DNA from 2 places in the Eubacterium sp. 1001713B170207_170306_E7 genome. Region 2 is predicted to be linked to the other one. Evidence: riboswitches for the same ligand, from Rfam matches in the RefSeq annotation. Region 2 holds a riboswitch; the other holds the start of a gene.
What was found. Region 2 has a riboswitch for molybdenum cofactor ahead of I2B62_RS15980 (formate/nitrite transporter family protein). Riboswitches for the same ligand answer to the same signal wherever they lie in the genome.
Positions count from the first base shown of each region.

Region 1 (8,111 bases), on a different contig from region 2:
ACCTCAGCAAACCACCGTATCGTCTGGCAAAAATCGAGATGCTCTGTGTTCCAAAGCCGTGGTCTTTCACTATGGTTTCCGGATATCCGGTTTCAGCATTAAACATAATCTCGCCTGTGTAAGTATTGGTAATTTCAATAAACAGCTGTGACCCCACACGTGAACATACAACTGAGATTCTGCGCGCGTCGGCGCTGTTCATCTGATTACAGGCATTGATGGCATTTTCGATACCATTGGCAAAAACCAGCGACAGCTCTTCTACGCTGATGGACAGTTTTTCAGGAAGATTAACCCTTATGCTAACTGTTATGCCCACATTTTCAGCCATCTGTCCATAAACTGACAGCACTGCGTTCAACACCTCATCCTCGCAATAACAGACTGCTGGCCGGCTTATCTTTTCAATGGTATTGTTCATGGAGGCTAAAATAGCCAGCGCCTCATCATCACTGTGTGTCTTAATACACGCGGTTAGCGCGGTGGTAAGATGGCGAAGATCATGCTGGAAAATCCTAAGATTCTCCTCGCTCTCGGCAATGGCCTGCATATGCTTTTTCAATGATGTCATCTGAAGCTGCATGGAGGAAAGCTCCCTTGTGCTCTCAAAATAGCTGCTCTGCTGCTTAAGGATTGTATAGATTGTTCCATTGTATAAAACAATGGCAACACAAAGACCAATGGCCGCCGGAATACTCTCAGGGCGCTCATTTAGCGGTGCCGGATAAGAAGCTATGTTTAAAAATGAAAGCAGCAGACAGATCGGAATCAGCGATAAACGTATCCAGCCGGTTTGCAACTGCTCCAATGTCTCGAGGAGTGGTTTCCGGATAAACCTTATAATAACCAGCGCCAGTATAAAGAATACCACCACCTGGCTCAGAAGCTCTCCGGCGACATCGGGCAAATATGATGCCAAAATCCCGCAAAACAAATCCTGAATGGCCACAAAGCTACAGGACATAAGAAATGAGAAAAAGGTTCTCGCATCATTATAGCGTGACAGAAGTATATTAAAACCAATGGCGATCACAATGTGAAGCAGTCGAAATTCCAGATCGCTTATGCTTTCAGGAAGCCTGAGTTCCAATAAGATATCAAGAATGATTACCGCAAGAATTCCAGCTCCGGTAATCAGAAAAGTTTTTGTTCTTGAAAAACGCCAATTTGATAAAAGCAGGAAATAAACAATGCCGAATGGCGCAGTGATAATGATTTTCCATAAACTGAATGCATTCATATCTGTTTCCTCCCCACTTTTGCTACTATTATATCGGAAAAAGACACAAGATGCAAAGTTGACCCCTCACTGAGTTCAACCAGTCCTTAAAATGACGATGCTGTTTATATCCTGTTAAAAACAGCATCGCTTTAATCCATCAAAAAAACGGCGAATGGTATCGCCGTTTTTCTTTATTTTGCCTTACCCTGCTCGGCTACTTTCTTCATCCGTGTTTCAATGATGGACTGATCCCCCAGATAATAGTGGTCTGTCATATTAAAGTCATCGTCAAATTCATAAACCAGAGGAATACCCGTTGGAATGTTGACGCCCATGATCTCATCCTCTGACAGTCCTTCAAAATACTTAACCAGAGCCCGGATCGAGTTGCCGTGCGCAACCAGCAGAACACGTCTGCCCTCCTGCATATCCTTCTTAATCACTTTTTCATAATATGGGATCACACGGGCAATGGTATCCTTAAGGCTTTCTGCCAGGGGCAGCTCACTTTTCTCCACATTTCGGTACTGTTCCTGCAACTGTGGATTTCTCGGGTCCTCCGGCTCCAGCTCTGGAGGACGGACATCAAAGGAACGCCGCCAAATTTTGACCTGTTCCTCTCCGTATTTTTCAGCCGTTTCTGCCTTATTAAGCCCCTGTAACGCACCATAATGGCGTTCGTTAAGCTTCCAGTCCTTAATAACCGGCAGCCATGCCCGATCCATTGTATCCAGAACCACATTTAAGGTATCCACAGCCCTCTTCAAAAAAGAGGTATAGCAGATATCAAAATCATAGCCCTTTCCTTTGAGCATATTTCCCGCGTCAGCGGCTTCTTTGATCCCTTTATTCGATAAAATTACATCCGTCCACCCTGTAAACAGGTTCAGTCGGTTCCATTCACTTTCACCATGTCTTAAAAGTACAAGCTTCATCTTTATCATCTCCTGTTCTTTTAAGTATTCATACCCAAAAATCTCTGGAAATTGCATATTTTTCAAAAACGGTTCTTTTTTGTACCCATACTTTTCACAACAAGGATTCATTCCCATCTTTATCTAAATTTTACTTTAGAATCAAGTTGAAGTCCTTGCTGTTATCAACTATAATTGTCATACAGGCAATAAACCATCTGTTTTGATGATTATAATATCTAAAAAAGGGAGAGCAAACATTATGAGATTAATTACCCGTTCTGACTTCGACGGCCTTGTCTGCGGCGCGCTGCTCAAGGAAGCCGGAATCATTGATCATTGGAAATTCGCCCATCCTAAAGACTTGCAGGATGGTCTGGTAGAGGTTAACGAAGATGACTGTCTGGCAAACGTCCCCTTTGTAGAGGGCTGTGGCCTATGGTTTGACCACCATTCCAGCGAATTTGAGCGTAATCAGCTCACTGGAAAATATAAAGGCGAAAGCCGTATCACACCATCCTGTGCGAGAATTATTTACGAATACTACGGCGGAGAGGAACGTTTTTCACATTTCAACGAAATGCTGGCCGCTGTCGATAAAGTGGATTCTGGCAATTTAACCATTGATGAAATTCAAAACCCAGAAGGCTGGATATTAATCGGTTTTCTGATGGATCCCAGAACAGGTCTGGGACGCTGGCGCAATTTTACCATCTCCAACTATCAGCTGATGGAAAAGCTGATCGACGCCTGCCGGACCATGTCCACAAATGAGATTTTGAATCTTCCGGATGTTCAGGAACGTATCGAAATTTATTTTGAACAAACTGCCAAATTTAAGAAAATGATTGAAAAATATACCCATACCGAAGGTGATGTCATTATCTCCGACCTGCGTGGTGTAGACCCGATTTATACCGGGAATCGCTTTCTTATTTACAGTATGTACCCAGAACAGAACATCTCAGCCTGGATTGTCAGCGGTAAGGGGGGGCTGGGCTGCTCGGTAGCCGTTGGTTACTCAGTCTTAAACCGGACCTCCTGTATTGACGTTGGCAGCTTAATGCTTAAATATGGCGGCGGCGGTCACAAGGCTGTCGGTACCTGCCAGTTTAAGGATGAAGAAATTCAAGAAAAGCTTCCCAAATTATTGGACGAACTTGTAAATCCTTAGTAAAAACGGACTATCCACAAAACCCCACTCTCCTCAGTGAAAGCGGGGTTTTATTTTCTATTCATTCATCCTGTTGTTTTTCTCCTTTAAAACGTTATCAAACCGTGCTATAATGAATTTATGAAAAGTCTCTGATGGTATTGTCCTAAAAACAGGCTTCCCAAAATCATCTGTTCACGGTTTTACCACAATAGGGTACTGCTGGAAACGACTGTGCCTTCCGTACTTGAAAAGGAGGAAAAAATGAGAAAAAAACTGTTATGTATGATTCTGGCCCTTACATTAATTTTAAGCGTGACTGCCTGCAGCCCGAAGCAGGATACATCGGCCGATAAAACCTCTGGTGAAATCAAAGTCACAGACGCCATCGGGCGAGAGGTCACCCTTCCTGCGCCGGCGACCAAGGTCGTTGGGACACATAACCCATCCTTAAACACCGCAGTTGTCATTGGCGGCGGCAAGTATATCGCCGGCTTTGGCAACAAGGACATGGCCCGGGGCCTGTATGAGCAGGTTATTGACGGATACGATGATCTTCCACAGATCGGCAAGAGTAAGGATATCAATATGGAGACGGTTATGGAGTTAGGTGCAGACCTTGCGATTCTGCCTGAACGTTTTGCCGGTCAAGCTGACCAGTTCGCCGAAGTAAATGTTCCGGCCATCGTTGCACTTCCTAACGACGAAAGCTTTGATACCGTCACAAATTCCTTAAAAATCGTCGGTAAGGCATTGGGAGAAGACAACCGCGCCGAAGAAATCACTTCTTTTATTAATGATAAAATCACCGATGTCAACAAGAAGGTAGGCTCGGCTTCTGAAAAGCCGTCTATCCTGTTCTTAGGCGGTACCAGCCAGTTGACCGTCGCCCCTGATGCCATGATTCAGACCTATATTATCGAAAAAGCCGGCGGAAGCAACGCAGTCAGCGGTCTGGATAAGAAGGGCGAATTTGCCGATGTCAGCATTGAGCAGATCGTTGGCTGGAATCCAGATATCATCTGGATACCTTCCTACGCCAAATATAAAGTGGATGATATTCTGAATGATCCGGCCTGGAGCAGTATTAAGGCTGTTCAGGACAAAGCCGTTTATGTTTTTCCGTCTGCACTGGAACCGTGGGATTACCCGACGGCCTCCTCTGTTCTCGGTGTCTGCTGGGCAGCAAATAACCTTCACGGCGATCTTTATAGTTCTGATGATTTTATGAAGGATGTCGATGCCTTCTATCAGATGGTCTATGGCAAAAGCTTTACCAAGGAACAGCTTGGGCTTCAATAAGCGCTGAGGACTTGCGGGCTGGCAGGCTCAATGAATGCCTGCCGGCCCTTTCATTTTATCCACTATGAAGAACACAAAACATCGACATCTCATTTTTGTATTAACCGCCATATTGCTCTTGCTCATGGTTATTGCCTGCTGCGTAGGGCGCTACACGGTAAACCCCCAGGATATGCTTCATGCCCTCCAGACCAAAATCACGGGCGAGCCCGGGAATCTGGCCATGGAAAACGTCTTTTTTGTCATTCGGCTGCCCCGTGTCATTGCCGCGGTCAGCATCGGTGCGGTGCTTTCACTTTGCGGCGCCGTTTATCAGGGCATTTTCAAAAACCCACTGGTATCGCCGGATTTACTTGGTGTGTCCAAAGGTGCCTGTGTAGGCGCTGCGCTGGCAATCCTGCTGGGCGGCGGCATGCTTGCGCGTCAGGTGTCTGCCTTTGCTTTCGGCATCATCGCCATGCTCATGACCATGACCTTTCCCAAGCTTCTGCGCAACCAGTCCAACCTTGTTTTAGTGCTGGCCGGTATCATCACCAGTGGCTTTATGGATTCGATTCTTGGGCTTATGAAATTTACCTCCGAAAACGACACAGACCTTGCCGCCATTGTTTTCTGGCAGATGGGCAGTCTGGCTGCCATAAAGGTTAATGAAATTCTTTCTGTACTGCCCGTTTTTGCGATTGGTGCTTTTATTTTGCTGAGTCTCTCCTTTCGGATCAATATTCTTTCTTTTGGTGATATTGAAGCGCAGAGCCTTGGTGTCAATGTAAAAAAAATCCGATGGATCATTATTCTAATCGCCAGCCTGTTGACTGCCAGCGCGGTCTGCATCAGCGGAACCATTGCCTGGATCGGGCTGATTATGCCACATCTTGCAAGGATGCTGGCAGGCTCTGACCATATCAAATCCCTTCCAGTAACCATGCTGATGGGCAGTATTTTCCTGCTTCTCATCGACACCATTGCCCGCACAGCTACCTCTCTGGAAATACCGCTTTCTGTTTTGACAGGCCTCATCGGTGCCCCCTTCTTTGCCTGGCTTTTATACCGGCAGAAAGCAAAGGTGAGCTGATGAAAATACAAATTGAAAACCTGTCTTTTTCTTATTCTGATTCTGCTCCGTTGTTGAAAAATATTGGCTTTACCCTTTCTTCAGGCCGGGTGATCTCTATCCTCGGGCCAAACGGTGCGGGAAAGACGACGCTTCTCAACTGTATTGCCGGGCTTTTTAAGCCCTTGAAGGGAAATATTTTAATTGATGGAAAAAATATGGATCGCCTTTCCCATCGGGAGGTTGCAAAAATTATTGGCTATGTTCCGCAGATCATTGTTCCTACTTTTTCCTACTCCGTTCTGGACTATGTGGTGACGGGCTGTGCCCCGCATATCGGTACCTTTGAACGGCCAAAACAAGTCCATTTTGACGCTGCCATGGCTGCTTTGGAAAAAATGGGCATTGTGGCTCTCAAGGATAAGCCCTACAATGAAATCAGCGGCGGCGAACGCCAGCAGGTCAGCATTGCGCGTGCCCTGGCCCAAAAGCCTGCCTTTATCCTGATGGATGAGCCCACCGCTCATCTGGACTACGGCAATCAGATTCAAGTGCTCAAGACCATCCGCTCAATGGCTTCTCAGGGCTATGGTATCGCGCTGACCACACACAATCCCGACCATGCCCTGCTTCTGGGCGACCAGCTGGCTGTCCTGGAACGGGACGGTACCTTTACCTTTGGTGATTGCAGGGAGGTATTGACAGAGCCCTTTCTCAATCATCTTTACGGCATAGACCTTCGGCTTGAGGATATCACCTCTGTCGGCCGCCGAGTCTGCTTTGCACCAAAACTATAAAATGGAGGTTTACCATGAATCCAAAGAAATTACTGGAAGAACAGCTTAAGTTGGAGGAAGCCGGACGTCCCTACGCGATAATAACCATTATCCGTGCAGACGGCGCAGTTCCAAGAAAAAGCGGCAAAATGCTGGTAACTGCTGACGGCAACAGCATTGGCACCATTGGCGGCGGCAGTTCGGAGCTGCTGGCCATACAGGACGCTCAGGCATGTATCCGCTATGGTGAAAACGCCGTTAAGGATTATGTTCTGAACAGCGAAAATGGTATGGTCTGCGGTGGCGACTTCTCTGTATTTATCGAGGTTGAAAACCCAAGGCCGCGTCTGCTGCTCTGCGGCGCTGGCCATGTGGGCACCGCCCTGATGAAAACAGCTCGCCTGGCCGGATTTGATATCACCCTGGTTGATACCCGCGGTGAAGACCAGATCGGCGAGGCGATCGCTTTGGCGGATACCTATGTCCCGGTCACAGAATTTTACGAGGGCGTTATGTCGCTGCCCGTTCCGGCAGGTGCATTTATCGTCATTACTACCTATGGACACCGTTTCGATAAAGAGGCTCTGGCGGCAGCTTTAACTAAAAAGGCCGCCTATCTCGGGATGATCGGCAGCCGTAAAAAAATCGCGGCGGTCTATGAAAAGCTTCGATCAGAAGGCTTTAGCAACGACCAACTGGAAGCCGTCTATGCCCCCATTGGCATGGATATTGGCGGAGAAACACCTGAGGAAATTGCCATTTCGATCGTTGCTGAAATGCTCGCTGTCAAATATAAGCGAAGCGGCGTACATCTGAAGGATTTATGATTTGTATGCGTTATTTACCGGAGGTTGTTTTGCCTCCGTTTTTTTATTTTTTGCTATTTCTAATTTGAGTTCTTTTTGTGAAAATCCGATTCATTTCAGACTCATTTTCTGTTATTTTTTGTAATTTATACCTTTTTATTTTCTATTCACTTTCAAAACCACCTTTAACAGCCCGTATTTTCATAATTTTATATTATAATACATTTCATGGCACGCATCTTGCATTAACATATTGGCATCAGAGATCTGAAACACTTTTTAGAAAGGAAATGAAACAATGGACCTTAAGAAAAAACGTTATATTCTCATGTTCTTTATGGGAATGCTTTACTCTTCCCAAAACGTCATGCCCTGGTTTTCAACTTACTATTACAAAGCCATGCAGGGGGCCCTCGACTATACCGACGGGCAGCTTGGGATGCTGATCACGGTTTTTGGCATTATTGCAGTCTTTATGTATATTATCGCCGGTATTCTCTCCGACCGTTTTCCGCTCAAGCCACTGCTGCTCATCTCAAGCTTTGGAACCGGGGCCCTGATCCTGCTTATGGCGACTCTGCCCAGCTATCCCATCATGCTGGCCATCCAGATGGGCTTTGCTGTAACAGTTGTCTGTACTTTTTACGGTGCTTTCGTAAAATTTACCCATACTATCGGTGAGGAACACGAACAGGGAAAAATGTATGGTTTCATGTTTGCCTTCAACGGGCTGCTCGGAATGACCCTTGGTTTTATTGCCTCCGGCATTTATGCAGGACTTTCTGCAACCGGCGATGTCGAAGCCTTCCGTTACATGCTTTACCTGTACGCTTTCTTCAATATCGTGCCTGGTATTGTTCTTCTGTTCTTCTATAATGAAAAACGGG
Region 1 covers NZ_JADMVE010000003.1:61,950-70,060, reverse strand. Annotated here, with positions in the region: gene I2B62_RS08325 (ATP-binding protein) at 1-1,240, opposite strand, end outside; gene gpmA (2,3-diphosphoglycerate-dependent phosphoglycerate mutase) at 1,414-2,157, opposite strand; gene I2B62_RS08315 (exopolyphosphatase) at 2,399-3,310, shown strand; molybdenum cofactor riboswitch at 3,428-3,563, shown strand; gene I2B62_RS08310 (ABC transporter substrate-binding protein) at 3,554-4,591, shown strand; gene I2B62_RS08305 (iron ABC transporter permease) at 4,626-5,663, shown strand; gene I2B62_RS08300 (ABC transporter ATP-binding protein) at 5,663-6,439, shown strand; gene I2B62_RS08295 (XdhC/CoxI family protein) at 6,454-7,245, shown strand; gene I2B62_RS08290 (MFS transporter) at 7,523-8,111, shown strand, end outside.
Region 1: it holds a riboswitch for molybdenum cofactor, as region 2 does, so the genes downstream of both, I2B62_RS08310 (ABC transporter substrate-binding protein) here and I2B62_RS15980 (formate/nitrite transporter family protein) in region 2, are expected to answer to the same signal.

Region 2 (8,111 bases):
TATCCGAGCAGACGGTTCATCGGAGGCATTGGCCTCAGCGCATCATCCACCCCATAAAACAGAGCGTCATGCACCTCCTTCAGGCTGGGACTTTTTGTCCAGCAGAGGATAAAGACATACTTGTCTGCCAGTGCGTTCAGCTTTATGAGATCTGCCAGCGCCGTTGTGCGCGACGCGATGACGACATCGTGTTTTTCGATATTCTCACCAGGCTTTACATCATCCCAGTTTAAAAGCCGGGTGGTCAGATTTGAAGCACCGGCAGCGTCGGCGTTTTCCTGGCATTTTGCCAGCATCTGTGGGGCCACATCCAAGCTCGTGACGCTTTTTGCCATCGCGGCGGCTGGCACCGAGAGACGGCCTGGTCCACAGCCGACATCTAAGACAGTGTCATCCTTTGTAATGATCATGGCGTCCAGCTGATTTTGGGTATACTCTCTTTCCAGCTGAGCCATTTTATTGTACATTTGAGCGGCAGCGCCCCACATTTTAGCGGGATCGCTGTCCATGGGCCCGGCCTTGGCGGCCGGACGGCTTAACTCTGAAAGCGCTGCCCAATTCAATAATCCGTTCATCATTTCACCACATTTCCCTGTTTTTCACGATAAGCACAGCTTATTCTGAAAACAATTACCACTTCATTCTATCGCGTTTTTTCAGGATTGTCCAGAAGGTTTCCCCTGAAAACAATTTTTTACCCTATTTTTTCATTCTCTTTAAACTTCTGTCATTCTTTCCAACGCTTTAGCAACCGTCTGAAAAATCCGCTCATTGGATGGCATGCGGTTGGGCGCTTTGCCCGCTTCATTTTCGACAAAAATACAGCCGTCGTCCTTCAGCGTCTGAATGTTCCGCTGTACGCTGGGCTTGCCATACATCATTGGGTTAATGTTGTTGGCAAATACAATGGGTCCCGTGGTGGATAAAATGGTCGTGGTCAGCAGGTTATCGGCAATGCCGTTGGCCGCCTTGCCAATGGTGTTTGCAGAGGCTGGAGCGATCAGCAGCAAATCGGACTGATCGGAGGTTCTGTGGCCAGGGTCCCATACCTTTGGCTCTTCAAACTGGTCGATTTCAACCGGATTTCCTGATGCACGCCGCAGTGGAAGCGGGGTAATAAAGTGAAGGGCATTCGGGGTCAGCATGACCTTTACCTCTGCTTTTTCATCCCGCAGCATACGGATCAGCCCGGGAATCTGGTCAACCGGAGTACAGGCCGTAATCCCAATGGTTATGTTTCTTCCATTTAACATTTTCATTTCTCCTGTAAGCATCTGAATTTTATTATTTATTATAGCATAAGCGGTTCAAAAGGTATAATACACCCGCAGGCTTACATAAAAAAGCACCCTCATAACCGAAAGGGTGCTCTGCTATAATTCTCATTCCATCTTTAGTTTCACGATTTTTTGCGGAGATACGCATAATAGTAGACACAGGGTACAATGATGGCGCCGCCGATAATGTTGCCGAGCGTAACCGGCAGCAGATTATTCAAAAACATCTGTCCCCAGCTGACGTCCGCGCCTAAGAAAATACCAAGCGGAATATAGGTCATATTGGCCACACTATGCTCAAAGCCCGAAAAGACGAAAAGCATAATGGGGAACCAGATCGCAAAGATTTTACCGATCATGTCCTTTGATCCTGCCTGCATCCAGCACGCTAAAACAACTAAAATATTACATAGAATCCCACGGATGAGCGCTGCCGAAAAAGACATCCCGACCTTTGCCTGCGCAACAGCCAGCGCCTTGTCCAGAACAGCGTCAGCATAAAGGCCGCTTTTGGCCAGCACAAAGGCCAGCAGGATCGAACCGATTAAGTTGCCGATATAGACAACCACCCAGTTTGTCAGAAGTCCCTTGACGGTGATTTTTTTATCCATCAGGGCCAGCGTCATTAAATTGTTGCCTGTAAACAGCTCTGCCCCGCATAGAATAACCATCATCAAACCTGCCGGGAAAACCGAAGCCCCCACCAGCTTAGCGATCATGGCCTCACCTAAAGCACCTTTGCCTATTCCTGTCGCCAGTAAAAAGCCGTGGGCGCCAAAGCCGATAAAAATACCTGCAAAAATGCCGAGAACCAGCATTTTACCGATGGATAGGGACGCTTTTTTTACACTATTCCCAACCCATACTTCTCCAATCTCCGCCGGAGAAAGAAAACCATTCATTTCACACACCTCCTGAATATTTTATTTTAAAATTATATCATAACTTTAAGTTTTATTAAAATGTAAATTTTTACTCTTTTTAACCTATTTTTTATATTTTATGCGTTAAAAATCAGCAATAAATTACTCTATTGTTACTTTTCGAGAACTTTTCGTAAGTTAATTATCAAACAAACTTATATTTTAAAACACAAAAAGCAGAACCGCATGGTCCTGCCCATTCAGCAAAAGGTTCAAAGGGCCGCCGAGGATGCGACGGCCGTTTGACTTGGTAGATTATATAGCTTAGCGCTCTCTGTCTAAACGACAAAAAGCAGCAGGAGCTCATCGGAAATAACCGTTTTCTAAAAACCCACTAAAAAAGGGCATACTTCACCCGTGTCGAAGTATGCCCCTAAAAATTTTCAGGAATCATCTGCACTCTTCTCAAACACGGAAAGCATATCCGTTTCCAGATATACTCATCGGTCCCCGGCCATGGGGGCTTCACTTCCTTTAGGCCTTCGGACTCGAATGCGGTTATTTATTTGTTTACTTCTTTCAGATAAGCTGAAAGAAAGTTACCCTTATTATAAAACATTTCCCTTGCGAAGTCCAGTATTTTCTTTCAGACGCTTTCAAATAAAATACTGTGTACTATTGACATACTGTGTATAACACACTATAATGTGATTAACAGCAAATTGAGGAGGAACACCATTGGATAAGGACAGTGTTTTATCAAGCATGGTTTCAGAGCTGCGCCGCGGAACGCTGGTGCTCTGCGTGCTGAGCCAGCTAAAAGCCCCGATGTACGGTTACAGTCTCGTAAACACGCTCAACGAAAAGGGAATCGTGGCGGAAGCCAATACCCTTTATCCCCTGCTCAGACGCCTCGAAAGCCAGGAGCTTCTCGTGAGCTCCTGGCAGACAGACGGGCCGAAGCCGCGAAAATATTACCAGACCACCGAATTTGGTAATGAGATCTGCCAGCAGTTAAAACGGCATTGGGACAAAACCGTCAACAGCATTAACCAAATTTTTGAGGAGGACGCAAAATGAAAAATGAACTGATCGACCGCTATGTTTACGCGGTGACAAGGCGGCTGCCCGCCAGGCTCCGAAGTGATATTGATAAAGAGCTGCATTCGCTCATTGAGGATATGCTGGAGGCCCGGTGCGATGGCCTGAAGCCTGAAGACCGTGATGTCCGGGTGGTTCTCACAGAGCTGGGAACACCGTCTGAGCTCGCGGCGAAATACATGCCGGAGGGACGCGACCACCTGATCGGCCCTGCCTATTACAGCCAGTATAAAATGGTCACCGGTATTGTTTTAGCCTCTGTGGCCTTTGGGCTTGTGCTTTCCGGATTCATCTCATTCTTCCAGGACAGCCACGAGGCTCTGTATATCACCCTCTTCTCATGGCTCGGCACACTGGTCACCGGACTCATCGCTGCCTTTGGCGCGGTTACCTTTATTTTTGCAGCCTTTGAACGAAAAAACGTCGCCCTCACCTTTGGCGGCAACGACCTTGACAGCCTGCCGCCGGTTCCTGAAAAGAAATCCGTCATCCCAAAGGGTGAGCCCATTGTGGGGATTGTTTTTTCCGTGATCTTCTGCGTCATTTTTCTGGCCGCACCTCAGATTATCTGTGTAAAATTCGGCGAGGGCCAGCCCTTTATCCCTGTGTTTAACGTAGACCTCATTCACCAGCTGTGGTATATCTTTGTTGCTCTCACCATCCTCGGTATTGCGAGGGAGAGTTTTAAGCTCTACGAAGGCCGGTACACTAAGAGGCTGGCAATCGTCACCGTTGTCACTGATATTCTGAGCGCAGCTCTGACCTTAGTCCTTCTATCCAGCCAACAAATTTTAAACAGTGCTTTTATCACTGAGGCTTCTCCCAGCTTGTCAAACGGGGTAGTCACAGGCATTTTAACCTATTTTAACCTGTTCTTTATGGCAGTCATTCTTTTTTGCCTTCTCCTTGATATGGGCGTCACCCTGTTCAAGGGCTTCTGGTATGACCGCTGAGAACTGACAGCAGGACCGGTAGAATCCGCCGGTCCTGCTTTTTTCATAACTTTTCATAAATTTCTGTTAAAATTATATAACTTTTCCGATAAAGGGGTATAAGTATTTGAAACCTTTGTCTGTGTTTTTCAGCAGAGAGGTGATCTTTTAATATATCCGAAGGAAAAGCAGAGAATCAATATGAGACCATTAAAAAAATCGTCAGAAATTCCCGTCAGCCTGGGCGCTGCCATTGTGGCCCTCGGCGTTGTCTACGGAGACATCGGCACCTCCCCGATGTACGTTATGAAATCCATCATCGCCGGAAACGGCGGCCTGAACACCCTTGACGACAACCTGATTCTGGGGGCTTTATCCCTGGTCATCTGGACCGTTACCCTTCTTACCACCATCAAGTATGTCATGATCGCGCTCAGGGCTGATAATCACGGTGAGGGCGGTATTTTTTCACTGTACAGCCTGATCAAAAAATACAAGGCCTGGCTCATCATTCCCGCCATGGTAGGCGGTGCCGCGCTCCTGGCCGACGGCATTCTCACCCCGGCCGTTACGGTTACCACTGCCATCGAGGGTCTTAGAAGCCTGCCCTTTGTCTACTGCTTTCTGGGGGACGGGCAGAGCCGTATTGTCATGATTACCCTTGCCATTATAGCGGTTCTGTTCTTTGTCCAGCGGGCCGGTACCAAGTCCATCGGTAAATCCTTCGGCCCGGTGATGACCGTCTGGTTTCTTTTTCTGGCCATTTCAGGTATTGTCAGCATGGCGGGCAACTGGGAAATTTTAAGAGCCTTTAACCCGCTCAGAGGCGCCGCCATCCTGTTCAGTCCAGACAACCGGGCAGGGGTGATGATCCTCGGCAGCGTTTTCCTGGCTACCACTGGCGCCGAGGCGCTCTACTCAGATATCGGCCACGTGGGCCGGGGCAATGTCTATGCCAGCTGGCCTTTTGTTAAGGTCTGCCTGATTCTGAATTATCTGGGTCAGGGCGCCTGGCTCATGGCCAACAAAAACAATACTGCCCTGAGCGCTCTGACAGACCTCAACCCTTTTTTCCAGATGCTCCCGGACAATATCCGTATTTTCGGTGTGCTTTTGAGTACTCTGGCGGCGGTCATTGCTTCTCAGGCCTTGATCACCGGTACCTTTACACTGGTATCTGAGGCGATCCGCCTTGATCTCATGCCGCATATGCGCATCACTTATCCTTCGGAAACCAAAGGCCAGCTCTATATTCCATTAGTCAACCTGATTATGTGGCTGGCCTGCAGCGGTGTCATCCTCTATTTTCGTTCCAGCGCGCGTCTGGAATCGGCCTATGGGCTGGCCATAACCCTGACCATGCTCATGACAACGCTGCTGCTGTTCATGTATCTTCGCTGTCTGAAGGGTCTGAAAATCCTCCCCTTTATCTTCCTCATCTTTTTCGGCGGGCTGGAGGGCATCTTTTTTCTCTCAAGCCTTTCAAAATTTGAAAGCGGGGGTTATGTGGCGCTGCTCATTGCCACGCTCCTCTTTGCCATTATGGCTGTCTGGCACCGCGGCACAGATATTGAGCGTTCCCAGGCCTTAAAGCTGCATATTTCAGACTATATCGGCATGTTCAGAGACGTGCATATGGATAAAAGGCTCACCACTATATCGGATAATCTGGTCTACCTGGTGAATGAAACCCAGGGGGATACCATCGACCGCGACATCCTGTACTCTGTTTTTGACAAAAAGACAAAACGGGCCAGAGCCTACTGGTTTGTCAGTGTCAGCGTCAGCGATGAGCCCTATACCCGCGAATATGCTGTCGAGAGCTTTGGCACAGATTACCTGTTCAGGGTAAAGCTGCACCTGGGCTTTAAGGTGGACCAGCGCATCAATGTCTACCTGCGTCAGATTGTCAGCGACCTGATTGCCAGCCAGGAGCTGCCGCCCCAGCAGCGCCGGTACTCCATCGGCGACAACAGCACGGTGGGCGATTTCCGGTTCTGCATTCTGCGCAAGATGCTGGTGCCTGAAAGTGATATCCCTCCTTCAGACTGGGCCGCGGTTTCTCTGAAATACGCGATCCGGCGTATTGCCGGCTCCCCGGTACAATGGTATGGCCTGGAAAACACCTCGGTGATCGTGGAGTATGTGCCGCTCTTTATTAAGCTGAAGGGATCCAATCCTCTAAAGCGGGTTGACGCGTGACTGGGCTTATTGTTTTACCTGTACGCTGTCAATCAGGACACTCCATAAAAAAACGCTATGCAAAAGCTTTTGCATAGCGTTTTTCTGCCTGCCACCTTGATCAGGTTCTCTTTTTTCAGTACCACCGGGTCATGGGCAGGTCGTTGTTCACGCCCTTGGTCATCAGAATCTGGCTCAGGTCAATGATGCCGTTGTGGAAGGTCGCCGCGCAGGAGCAGAGGTACAAGTCCCACATCCGGACAAATTCATCGTCGAACATCTCGCGCACCTCGTCAAGATGCGCTCTGAAATTTGCGTCCCAGCAGAGCAGGGTTTTGGTGTAATGCCGTCTCAGGCTCTCCACATCAATGACGTAGAAACGGTGCGTCGCGGCCAGGCTGATCATTTCCCGGAGCGAGGGAACCATGCCGCCCGGAAAAATGTATTTCTTAATCCAGGGGTCTCCAGGGTGTTCCTCCAATGCGCTGATATAGTGCAGCAGAAACAGTCCCTTGGGGTTTAAAACCTTATCTGCGCAGGATAAAAAGAGGTTGTAATTGTCTCTGCCCACATGCTCGACCATGCCCACGCTGACAATGCGGTCAAAGGTCTTTCCATATTTGGGCAGATCTCGGTAATCCATCAGCTCTGCTGTCAGCTGGCCCTCCAGGCCTTCCTCCACAATGCGCTGGCTGAATTTATTATACTGTTCCTGGCTCAGGGTAATGCCCACGCCGTTGATCCCGTATTTCTTAGCCGCCTCGATGAGCAGAAATCCCCAGCCGCAGCCAATATCCAGAAGGCTCATCCCTTCTTTCAGATACAGCTTTTCCAGGATATAATCGACCTTATTGACCTGGGCGTCATAAAGGGTATCGTCCGGGTTTTTAAAATAACCGCAGGAGTAGCTCAGGGTATCGTCCAGCCAGAGCCTGTAAAAATCATTGCCGATATCGTAGTGGGAGGATACCTCATCCTTTTGGTTCTTTTTGGAATTCGAGGTGAAGATCAGCTTTTTTAAGGCCGATTGATCCAGGGAAAATTTTCCTATCTGTCCCAGAAGCTGGTCGAGGGCCTGAAAGAGGTCGCCTTCCACTTCGATATCGCCTCGCATGTAGGCCTCGCCCAGCGCCAGCGAGGTACTGCGCCTGAGCTCCTTGATGTCCAGGCTCTTATTGAACCGAACCACAAAGGTCGGCTCGCCCTCGCCCAATAAAACTTCCTTGCCGTTTATTTTAATCAGAAACGGGTTTTCATCAAACTTCTTTAAAAATTGAATCATCAGGTTATCTTCAAGCTTCATGTTCATTCTCCTTATCACATCAGACTCAAACGCGCCGCCAAAAGCCCGGCGCGGTAGAGCTTTACTTTATAGATTGTACACCCCTTTAAGAAGTATTGTCAAACTAACATATCTTAATGGTATTTACCCATTCTATACGCTTTTAAACGTTATTTATAGTTTGTATTTATATTTAAAAACGTTATTTTTTTCGCTGAAAACGGATTCTTTTTTTAAGGAGACTATTTTTTATCCGTATCCCTTTTCCCGGCTGCCCGCTGGTATGCTATAATAAAAATAAAAAGGAATGAATCAAAATGGCTTATCTTATCGCTCGACAATTTGACAAACCCGGCTGTATCGCCATCCGGTCCGAGGCCAATGACACCCTGAAGGAGCAGGCGCGCCGACTGGCAAAAATGACCATCCATACAGGCGTACAGGTCAGTGTGGTTTACAACGAGGAGGATTTCGC
Region 2 covers NZ_JADMVE010000006.1:265,814-273,924, reverse strand. Annotated here, with positions in the region: gene I2B62_RS15990 (class I SAM-dependent methyltransferase) at 1-578, opposite strand, end outside; gene I2B62_RS15985 (flavoprotein) at 717-1,253, opposite strand; gene I2B62_RS15980 (formate/nitrite transporter family protein) at 1,400-2,179, opposite strand; molybdenum cofactor riboswitch at 2,583-2,706, opposite strand; gene I2B62_RS15975 (PadR family transcriptional regulator) at 2,879-3,220, shown strand; gene I2B62_RS15970 (hypothetical protein) at 3,217-4,194, shown strand; gene I2B62_RS15965 (KUP/HAK/KT family potassium transporter) at 4,375-6,375, shown strand; gene I2B62_RS15960 (cyclopropane-fatty-acyl-phospholipid synthase family protein) at 6,491-7,657, opposite strand; gene I2B62_RS15955 (DUF6718 family protein) at 7,954-8,111, shown strand, end outside.